3 linked regions of the Hahella chejuensis KCTC 2396 genome follow. The protein of the gene in region 2 binds, or shares a complex with, the protein of the main gene of each other region. Links are inferred from orthologs where the notes say so. Each region holds a gene or a part of one and is shown on either strand. Other genes may lie near its edges.

Region 1 (3,153 bases), 5.5 Mb from region 2 along the record:
GGGCAGCGCGTACAACCCACTATTCTTATATGGCGGCGTTGGCTTGGGGAAAACTCACTTGATGCAGGCGGTGGGTAACGCCATTTTCAAGAAGAATCCCAACGCGAAGATTCTTTATCTACATTCCGAGAGATTTGTTGCGGATATGGTGAAGGCGTTGCAGCTGAATGCTTTCAACGAGTTCAAGCGGTTGTACCGGTCTGTGGATGCGTTGCTGATTGACGATATTCAGTTCTTCGCGCGCAAAGAACGCTCTCAGGAAGAATTTTTCCATACCTTTAACGCCCTGTTGGAGGGTGGTCAGCAGATGATTCTGACCTGTGACCGCTACCCAAAAGAAATCGATCACATGGAAGAGCGCCTGAAGTCTCGCTTCGGGTGGGGGCTAACGGTGATGGTCGAGCCGCCGGAATTAGAGACCCGGGTGGCGATTCTGATGAAAAAGGCGGAGCAGGCCAATGTCCACTTAAGCAGTGAATCCGCTTTCTTCATTGCGCAGAAAATTCGCTCTAACGTTCGAGAGCTGGAAGGCGCATTGAAGCTGGTGATCGCCAATGCTCATTTTACTGGGCAGGAGATCACGCCAGCGTTTATTCGCGAATGCTTGAAGGACCTGCTGGCGCTGCATGAGAAACAGGTGAGTATCGATAATATCCAGAGAACAGTGGCGGAATATTACAAAATCCGCATCGCGGATATTCTGTCAAAGCGTCGCACCCGCTCAATTACCCGTCCAAGGCAGATGGCCATGGCGCTGGCTAAAGAGCTGACCAATCACAGCCTGCCGGAAATCGGTGAGGCGTTTGGGGGGCGTGATCACACTACTGTTTTGCATGCCTGCAAGGTAATGATAGAACTTCAACAAAGCGATCCCACTCTGCGGGACGATTATCAGAATTTTATGCGCATGTTAACCAGCTAGTTAGGCGTGCATGTGCGCCGCTAGCTTGATAGCGACCAAAGAATTTAGTTTAAAATAGCAATATTTTCAGTGATTTAAGAGTTTATAGAAACGGGATATTACATGAAGCTCACTATAACCAGAGAGGCGCTTGTCACGTCATTGCAAATGATTTCTGGAGTGGTTGAAAAACGCCAGACGATGCCAGTGCTCGCCAACGTATTGCTTGACGCCAGAGACGGAAAGCTGGTTATCACCGGCACTAATATGGAAGTAGAGCTGGTCGCAGAAATTAGCGATGTAAACATTGAGCACGAATCAAGAATCACCGTTCCCGCCAAGAAGTTCACGGATATCTGCCGCGCCCTTCCCGAAGGCGCAGCTATTGGTATTGAGCTGAAAGATGGACGCTTGAATGTTCGTTATGGCAGTAGCCATTTCATATTGTCCACATTGCCAGCGGAGCACTTCCCTAATGTAGAGGAAGAACCTGAAAGTGTGAAAGTCACGTTGCCGCAGAGAGAACTCAAGCGTCTGATCGATGCGACAGCTTTCGCTATGGCCCAGCAGGATGTTCGTTATTATCTGAATGGCATGCTGATGGAGCTGGATGAGCAGGGCCTGCGCACTGTCGCAACTGACGGCCATCGTCTGGCTCTCGCTAATGTGTCACTGCAAACAGGCGTTAGTGAAAAGCGCCAACCTATTGTGCCGCGTAAGGGGATTTTGGAGTTAGGTCGTCTTCTCAATGATACAGATGAGTCCTGTACTCTGGTGTTCGGCGATAACCACGTGCGGGCCAGTGTAGGGCATTTTACTTTTACTTCTAAGTTAATTGATGGAAAGTTCCCTGATTATCAAAGGGTTATCCCTAGGTCCGGGGATAAAGTGATGCTCGCAGACAGAGTCCTTTTGAAAGGTGTGCTGTCGCGCGCGAGTATTTTGTCGCATGAAAGTATTCGCGGCGTTCGTCTGCAGTTTGAAGAGGGTTTGTTGAAAGTATTTGCAAATAACCCGGATCAGGAAGAGGCGGAGGATAGCCTGGAAGTGGAATACCCCCATGAAGCTTTGCAAATTGGCTTCAACGTGGGCTATCTGATTGACGTTCTTAACGCACTGGATGATGAGCAGGTCAAAGTGACTCTTTCTAATGCGAATAGCAGCGCCTTGGTGGAAGGCGTCGATACCAGAGATGCTGTCTATGTTGTTATGCCGATGAGGCTATAGTCAGTTAAACTGAAAGCGCCGTGAATCTGTTCGAACTGGAAAGATCACGGCGCGTCGCCCGCTCGGGTATGACGCTCGGCAAGGATGTATCGCCCCTGAATGCAGACAGAGTTTGAATCTCAGCAAGAGTGGAAAAGCTTATGGGAAAGATTGTTAACGCAGTAAAGGGAGCCGCCAGAATTGGACAGACGGCGGCGGTCATATCCAAGGTTGGCCTTGGTTGGTTGAAGGGAAATCGCGCGCCTGCGCCGAGGCTTCTGCGACAGACTTTTGAAGAACTGGGGGCCACATACATTAAGTTGGGGCAGTTTATCGCTAGTTCACCAACATTTTTCCCTGCCGATTATGTTGAAGAGTTTCAACTGTGTTTGGATAAAACCAAACCACTGCCCTATTCGCAAATCGAGAAAATTCTGAAGGAAGAATTCAAGCGGCCATTGCAGTCGATATATTCGCATATCGACACCAAGCCGCTGGCATCCGCATCTATCGCGCAAGTTCACGCGGCTCGTTTGGTGACAGGCGAGGATGTGGTCATTAAGGTTCAAAAGCCGGGTGTTCGCAATGTCCTGCTGACGGATTTGAACTTCTTGTACGTTGCTGCGCGGGTGGTCGAATATTTGGCGCCAAAGCTTTCCTGGACGTCGCTATCGGGCATTGTGGAAGAGATCCAGCGAACCATGATGGAAGAATGCGATTTCTATCAGGAGGCGGCCAATCTCAAGGAGTTTAGAGAGTTTCTGGTGAGTAGCGGAAACGATCAAGCGGTCGTGCCCACCGTATATGAGCAAGCCAGCACCATGCGAGTGTTAACCATGGAGCGCTTCTATGGCGTGCCTCTAACGGATCTGGAAACTATTCGCAAATACTGCTCTGATCCGGAAAAGACGCTGATTACAGCGATGAATACCTGGTTCGCCAGTTTAACCCAGTGCGACTTTTTTCATGCGGATGTTCACGCTGGCAACCTGATGGTGTTGGAAGATGGTCGCATCGGGTTTATCGACTTTGGCATAGTAGGCCGA
Region 2 (2,910 bases):
GGACATGAGGACGTCGTCATGAACGCCCCCTGGCCGCAACTGGATGAAAAAGCGCTGGAGAAAGACAGCATCGAACTGGTCGTTCAGGTGAACGGAAAACTGCGCGCGCGTATTCAGGCGGCGGCAAGCGCCAACAAAGATGAGCTGGAGAAACTGGCGTTCGATGATGAAAACGTTCAACGTTTCATGGAAGACAAAACCGTCGTTAAAGTCATCGTCGTACCAGGAAAACTGGTCAACATCGTGGTGAAGTAAAGCGATGCATATCGGTATCAGACTAATGCTGGCGGGGATTGTCAGCGTTCTCGTCAGCGCCTGCGGCTTTCATTTGCGCGGTCAGATGGAGCTATCCCCTTCCCTCCAGGCGCTCAATCTGAGCTGCCCGGAGGGCGACGCCAGGGTGCTTTGCGGACAAATTCGCGAGCGCCTGCAGAAAGCTTCCGTTCAAGTCAGCGATGGTGGAGCGGATGCACCCACCCTGGCGATAGGCGGCATTGAAAATAGCCGTCGCGCCGTCAGTTTGGACAGCAGCGCCAACGCCGCAGAATATGAGCTTTCCCGCAAAGTCACTTTCAGCCTGACTGACGCTCAGGGAGAATCGTTGATTCAAACAACGTCGCTACAGCAATTCCAGTCTTACCAATATGACAAACTCAGCGTACTTGGCAAAGAAAAGGAAGAGAACAGCATCCGCGACGATCTGGACAAGTTACTCGCCACGGAAATACTCAATCGTCTGGCGGTATATAGCGAGCAAGCTTCGGCGCCGGCGGCGAACTGAGTCTTTCTCATGCGCATCAAACCGGAGCAGCTGCAAAGTAACCTGAACAAACATCCCCCCGCCGTATTTGTGGTGAGCGGGGATGAACCACTGTTGCGTCAGGAAGCCTGCGACGAGATACGCGCATTCAGCCGTAAACAGGGATTCAGCGAGCGCATCGTCTTTCACGCTCCCAAAAACTTCGACTGGAGCGCTCTTGACGAGCACACTCAGTCTTTCTCCCTCTTTGGCGAGAAGAAGTTACTTGAAGTTCACTTGGACAGTCTGCCAAACGATGGCGGCAAAAAACGGCTCGCCGCCTTTAGCGAAAACCCACCTGAAGACTGCCTGATGCTGATTATCAGTGATCGCATTGAGTCCTCCACCCTTAATACAAAGTGGTTCAAGTCAATTGAGACACATAGTCTTCACGTTCAGGTATGGCCGGTCAGTCATGATCAACTGCCCAACTGGATAAATCAGCGCCTGCACAAATTAGGATTCACCCCTACATCCGGCGCAGTGAAAGCATTATGCGATCATGTTGAGGGCAATTTACTGGCGGCCCGACAGGAGATGGAGAAACTGCGTCTATTGTCCGACGACGCCAATCTGGACGAAGAGCAAGTCCTGCGCGGCATATCCAACAGCAACAAGTTCACCGTGTTTAATCTGGTGGACGCCTGTCTGGAGCGAAACCCGAAGCAAGCGCTGAAAGTCCTGCAAACTCTGCAGGCGGAATCCTTCGAGCCCAGCATAGTACTTTGGTCATTGGCCCGCGAAGTGCGACTGCTCGCCAAACTCTACAAACACTCGCAAACCTCCCAGGGCTTGGAGCAGGCGCTGCAGAAAGAGAGGGTTTTCAAGAATCGCTGGACCTTATACAAACGCTTTATACCTCGCTTTAACGCAGCCCGACTGCGAAACATCCACCAAGCCTGTCAGGCCGCTGACAGGTCCATAAAGGGCTTGGATAGTACTCCTGTTTGGTCTACCCTGACTTACGCCGCGTTGGAGCTGGCGGGCGCAGGATTATCTGCTTCCTGACCGAAAATCCGTCACTGAAAAGCCACCCCAGGTTGATGCAGATCAACCATTTAACGCCGTTGCTGTCTATGATTAATGGAACTTAAATCATCGGGAGAGATGAAGCATGAGCACACTGCAAGACGAAATCAAAAGACTTAAAGACTCACTCAAGCAGGAAAGGGACGAGTTACGGCTACAGCTGAATCTGGCCAAGGCGGAAGTCCGGGACGAGTGGGAGGATCTTGAAAAAGAGTGGGATAAGTTTGTCGGCAAACTGCAGCAGGCAGGCCAGGAAGCGGGCCAAACTGGCAAGGAAATCAGTGAAACCGCAAAAAAAATGGGCGAAGAGTTACGTAGCGGCTATCAACGAATCAAAGATCGCCTCAAGTAACCCTGCCGGGGTTAACGCCCTGCGCTTAGTCGCCCCACCGACCCCCTATCATCGGAAGCGGGCCTGTTTACACTGTACTTTGCTGACAATTTGTAATATAGGTGTAAATGGGTCCGCTTAGCCCTGACCATGTCAACGGCCCTGCGTATCACCGAATAAAAACAATCAGATTACGGATCCGCAAATGAGGAACACAGTCACCGTCCTACTGGGTGTTTTCATGGCGGGCTTGCTTAACGTCACCCATGCCCAGACCAAATTCAATGATCCCAAGCAGACACTCAAGGAAGAATTCTGGGGCAAGCTTTATGCCGATGGCGGCAAGACTTTCTTTTGCAAAAAAGAGTTCAGCAAGAAAAGTATTCTGGTCACCGAAAGTTATATCTATTCGTCGCTTTGGATCAGAGACAATCTGGAGTGCGGCACACCCCGACAATGCAGGGAGAACAACGAGGCATATCGCCGCATGGCGTCTGATCTGCACAACATCTATCCGGAAGACGCCCGTTTTGAACTGGAGCGCCGTGCAGCCAAATTCGAAGAGTTAGGCAATGAAGTCAAAGCCGACGAGTGCGGCATCCGCCAGGTATTCGGCATTATCGATCCTCCTGACGATATAAAAGGCGACATTGCTCGAAGCCTTCTCTATATGCACACGACTTACAATCTGCCTTTATACGGCAACCTGGACCAATTAAAGCGCTGGTCCCGCGCCGATCCTCCTACCCCG
Region 3 (3,112 bases), 2.8 Mb from region 2 along the record:
TCGCTGATGGCAATGGCCAAATCCGCCGCTCTACCCTGATCTCTTTCCAGTAGATTAAGCGCCATACGAGTGGCGGTCTTCGCCCCCACCCCGGGAAGATATCGCAGACAACGGACCAACTGATCAATGGCGGGCGTCAGACTGGAAGACATATATGGATGCTACTCCGTCATTAAAACGGCATTTTGAAATTAGGAGGAATGCCCAGACCTGCAGTCATGTTGGACATCTTATCCTGGTTGTTCTTTTCCACTTTACGCACGGCGTCATTCACAGCCGCCGCCAGCAGATCTTCCAGGATTTCTTTCTCTTCCTGCATCAAACTGGCGTCGATCTCCACTTTTTTCACATCATGGCGACCATTCATGACAATTTTGATCAAACCGCCGCCGGACTCTCCGCTCACTTCCGCGTTAGCCAGTTCTTCCTGGGCTTTCTGCATCTGTTCCTGAATCTTTTGGGCCTGTTTCATCAAGTCGCCCATGTTACCTTTAATCATATGTCTACTCCTGAATAATAGGCTCAATACTGTTTTCGATGACCGCTGCGCCGAAACGCCCCGCCATCATCTGAATATTGGGGTCATTGCGAATGGCCGTCTCCGCCTGCTGTTGCAGCTCCGCCCTGCGTCGCTCCGCATACTGCAGCGGCGTCAACCATTTCGATTCGCCGGCTGAAACTTCGATTTTAACCGCTTCGCCCATGAATTCCGACACCGCTGCGCGCAAGCGCTCGCGTTGCGCCTCATTGAAAAAGTCGAGATGCTCGCGATCAATCGTGAATATGACCAGGCCCGGGGTCACCGCCTCCAGTGCGCAGCGCTGCGCCAGAGTGGCGGTCATTCCGCTAATGGCGAGGCGTTTGACCGCATCCTTCCAGACCATTCCCTGCATGGTAGGCTCGCCCTCCAATGGCGGCGTCAGCGGACCCGCCGGGGACTTCTTAACGCTATTCGCGGCGACAACGGGAGGGGTCGTATTCACCGACCCAGCCTCCCCAGGTCCTGGGTGCAGGCCTGGAACAGACTCAGTTACTGACTTTGGGGGCGGGGCTATTGCCTCCCTTCCCTGTGGCTCCCGGGCTGGCGCAGCCGCCTGAGGTCTCTCCTCTTTTGGCTGCGGGTTCGCCACTGGCGCGGCATGACTTCCATCGTCGGGATAACCGGTTTCCGCTGGATAGCCAGAAAAACCATAGTCCGCGTCGGAAGGCCCTGGATCATCGGCGAAGTACGCATCGTAATCATCTACTGGCGGCGGTTCTGCTTCAGAATGCCCGGGGGGTGGCCGCTCTATGGGTTGAGCAGGCGTTACAGGCGCAGCGTCAATGACCGGCGCTTCCCCCTGATTAGACGGCTCTTGCTTCTGTGGCCCTTGTTGTGAGAGCCCCTGGCGGGGCGGCTCTTGCGGCGACGGCGTATCGCGTTTTTCCGCAACCTGCTGCGGCGGTTCCGGCTGCGGCGCTGCAATCTCTTGCCTGGGCTCAGGCGTGGCTTCTACAGCTGGAGCCGGCTGCGCCGCTACAGCCGTCTCAGTCTGGGATGGCCCGGGTTGAGCGCTTTCCTTATCGTCGTCAGCCGAGGCTGCGGACGAAGCAGCGGAAGGCGCTTGAATCTGCCTTGCTGATTTGATGTTCGGGCGGAAGGCGATCATCCGCAACAAGGCCATCTCAAATCCCGTACGCGGATCAGGCGCCAGGGCCAGATCTTTACGCCCCATCAAGGCAATCTGGTAATAAAGCTGGGTATCTTCCGCCGTCAGCGTTTGCGCCAGTTCGGAGACTTGCTGCTGATCGCCAAAGCTGTTGTCGACGCCGCCAGGCACCGCCTGCTCCACCGCCACGCGATGCAGCAGTTCCGCCAGCGCCTGCAGCACATAGGCGTAATCCGGCGCGAACTGGGCCATATGATTGACTTGCGCCAGCATCGCAGCACAGTCCTGCGCGGCGATGGTGCGCAACAAGTCAATGACTACATGCTTCTCAATCGTCCCCAGCATTTCAATGACGTCTTTCGCCTCCAGCTTGCCATCGCCAAAAGCGATGGCCTGGTCAGTAAGACTCATTGCGTCCCGCATGCTGCCTTCCGCCGCACGCGCCAGTTCCCACAAGGCCGCTTCTTCCGCAGGCACATTCTCCGCCTGCAACACATGGGTCAAGTGGCTAACGATACGTTGCGGCGACAGATTCTTGAGATTGAACTGCAAACAGCGCGACAGGATAGTAACCGGTAGTTTTTGCGGATCAGTGGTGGCCAGCAGAAACTTAACGTGAGGCGGCGGCTCTTCCAGGGTCTTCAACAGGGCGTTGAAGCTGGAATTGGAGAGCATGTGCACTTCGTCAATGAGATAGATTTTATAACGGCTGCGGGTAGGCGCGTACTGGACATTGTCCAGCAGCTCACGCATGTCTTCAACCTTGGTGCGCGACGCCGCGTCGATTTCAATCAGATCAACGAATCTGCCTTCGGCGATTTCCCGGCACACCCCGCACTCTCCACAAGGAATAGCGCTAACGCCTTGTTCACAATTGAGGCATTTGGCGAAAATTCTCGCAACCGTGGTCTTACCAACGCCGCGAGTACCGGTGAATAGATACGCGTGGTGCAGACGGTCCTGATTCAGGGCGTTGGTCAGCGCTTTGAGAACATGCTCCTGCCCCGCCATTTCCGCGAAATTGCCGGGACGCCATTTTCTGGCTAGAACCTGATATGCCATGCCACTCCTATCGATTCATAGCGATTACGATATTGCTTCAAATTGCTCACCCGGCCCGCCATAGCCTATACGGCGCTCTCTTTGGAAGAACGGAAAATTCAAACGCATACATTAGCATGCAAGGGGTTTTCTGTCACCGAAACGACTTTGCGCAGACGCAGGAAAACCATCGCAGGAATCGTGAAATCAACGGGGAAATTAGATACGTGAGGGAGGAGTTGGAGGTAGCCCTACCAGCCACACCCCGGCACACAGATCCACCGCTGTGGCTGCTCCCTTCCGGGCCTGACCAGGTTCACGGTTTCTTGTTGCGAGGGGACCGGCAGAGCCACCATAGCAAGTCAAGAACAGCTGTTCTTCACAAGTGGCGCGCATCATAACAAAGTCAGATGGCGGGCTCA

What was found.
Region 1: the proteins of holA (region 2) and dnaN are in contact, whole or in part, in a cryo-EM structure (PDB 8GIZ), measured with the Escherichia coli proteins. The link is inferred for Hahella chejuensis KCTC 2396 from one-to-one orthologs.
Region 3: the proteins of holA (region 2) and dnaX are in contact, whole or in part, in a cryo-EM structure (PDB 8GIZ), measured with the Escherichia coli proteins. The link is inferred for Hahella chejuensis KCTC 2396 from one-to-one orthologs.

The regions. Positions count from the first base shown.
Region 1 is NC_007645.1:860-4,012, forward strand. Bases 80-3,076 are described here. They hold dnaN (DNA polymerase III subunit beta), read left to right. Parts: upstream 80-1,024; coding sequence 1,025-2,128; downstream 2,129-3,076. Other genes in these bases: dnaA (chromosomal replication initiator protein DnaA), read left to right, coding at 80-922; HCH_RS00015 (ABC1 kinase family protein), read left to right, coding at 2,269-3,076. Also shown: more of dnaA, read left to right, coding at 1-79; more of HCH_RS00015, read left to right, coding at 3,077-3,153. UniProt on the Escherichia coli protein: Confers DNA tethering and processivity to DNA polymerases and other proteins. Acts as a clamp, forming a ring around DNA (a reaction catalyzed by the clamp-loading complex) which diffuses in an ATP-independent manner freely and bidirectionally along dsDNA.
Region 2 is NC_007645.1:5,494,758-5,497,667, forward strand. What follows is about bases 45-2,798. They hold holA (DNA polymerase III subunit delta), read left to right. Parts: upstream 45-790; coding sequence 791-1,807; downstream 1,808-2,798. Other genes in these bases: leuS (leucine--tRNA ligase), read left to right, coding at 45-255; lptE (LPS assembly lipoprotein LptE), read left to right, coding at 260-781; HCH_RS24065 (hypothetical protein), read left to right, coding at 1,914-2,180; HCH_RS24070 (endonuclease), read left to right, coding at 2,365-2,798. Outside these bases: more of leuS, read left to right, coding at 1-44; more of HCH_RS24070, read left to right, coding at 2,799-2,910. UniProt on the Escherichia coli protein: Part of the beta sliding clamp loading complex, which hydrolyzes ATP to load the beta clamp onto primed DNA to form the DNA replication pre-initiation complex.
Region 3 is NC_007645.1:2,681,599-2,684,710, reverse strand. What follows is about bases 108-3,063. They hold dnaX (DNA polymerase III subunit gamma/tau), read right to left. Parts: upstream 2,712-3,063; coding sequence 504-2,711; downstream 108-503. Other genes in these bases: HCH_RS11835 (YbaB/EbfC family nucleoid-associated protein), read right to left, coding at 173-499; recR (recombination mediator RecR), read right to left, coding at 108-152. Outside these bases: more of recR, read right to left, coding at 1-107. UniProt on the Escherichia coli protein: Part of the beta sliding clamp loading complex, which hydrolyzes ATP to load the beta clamp onto primed DNA to form the DNA replication pre-initiation complex.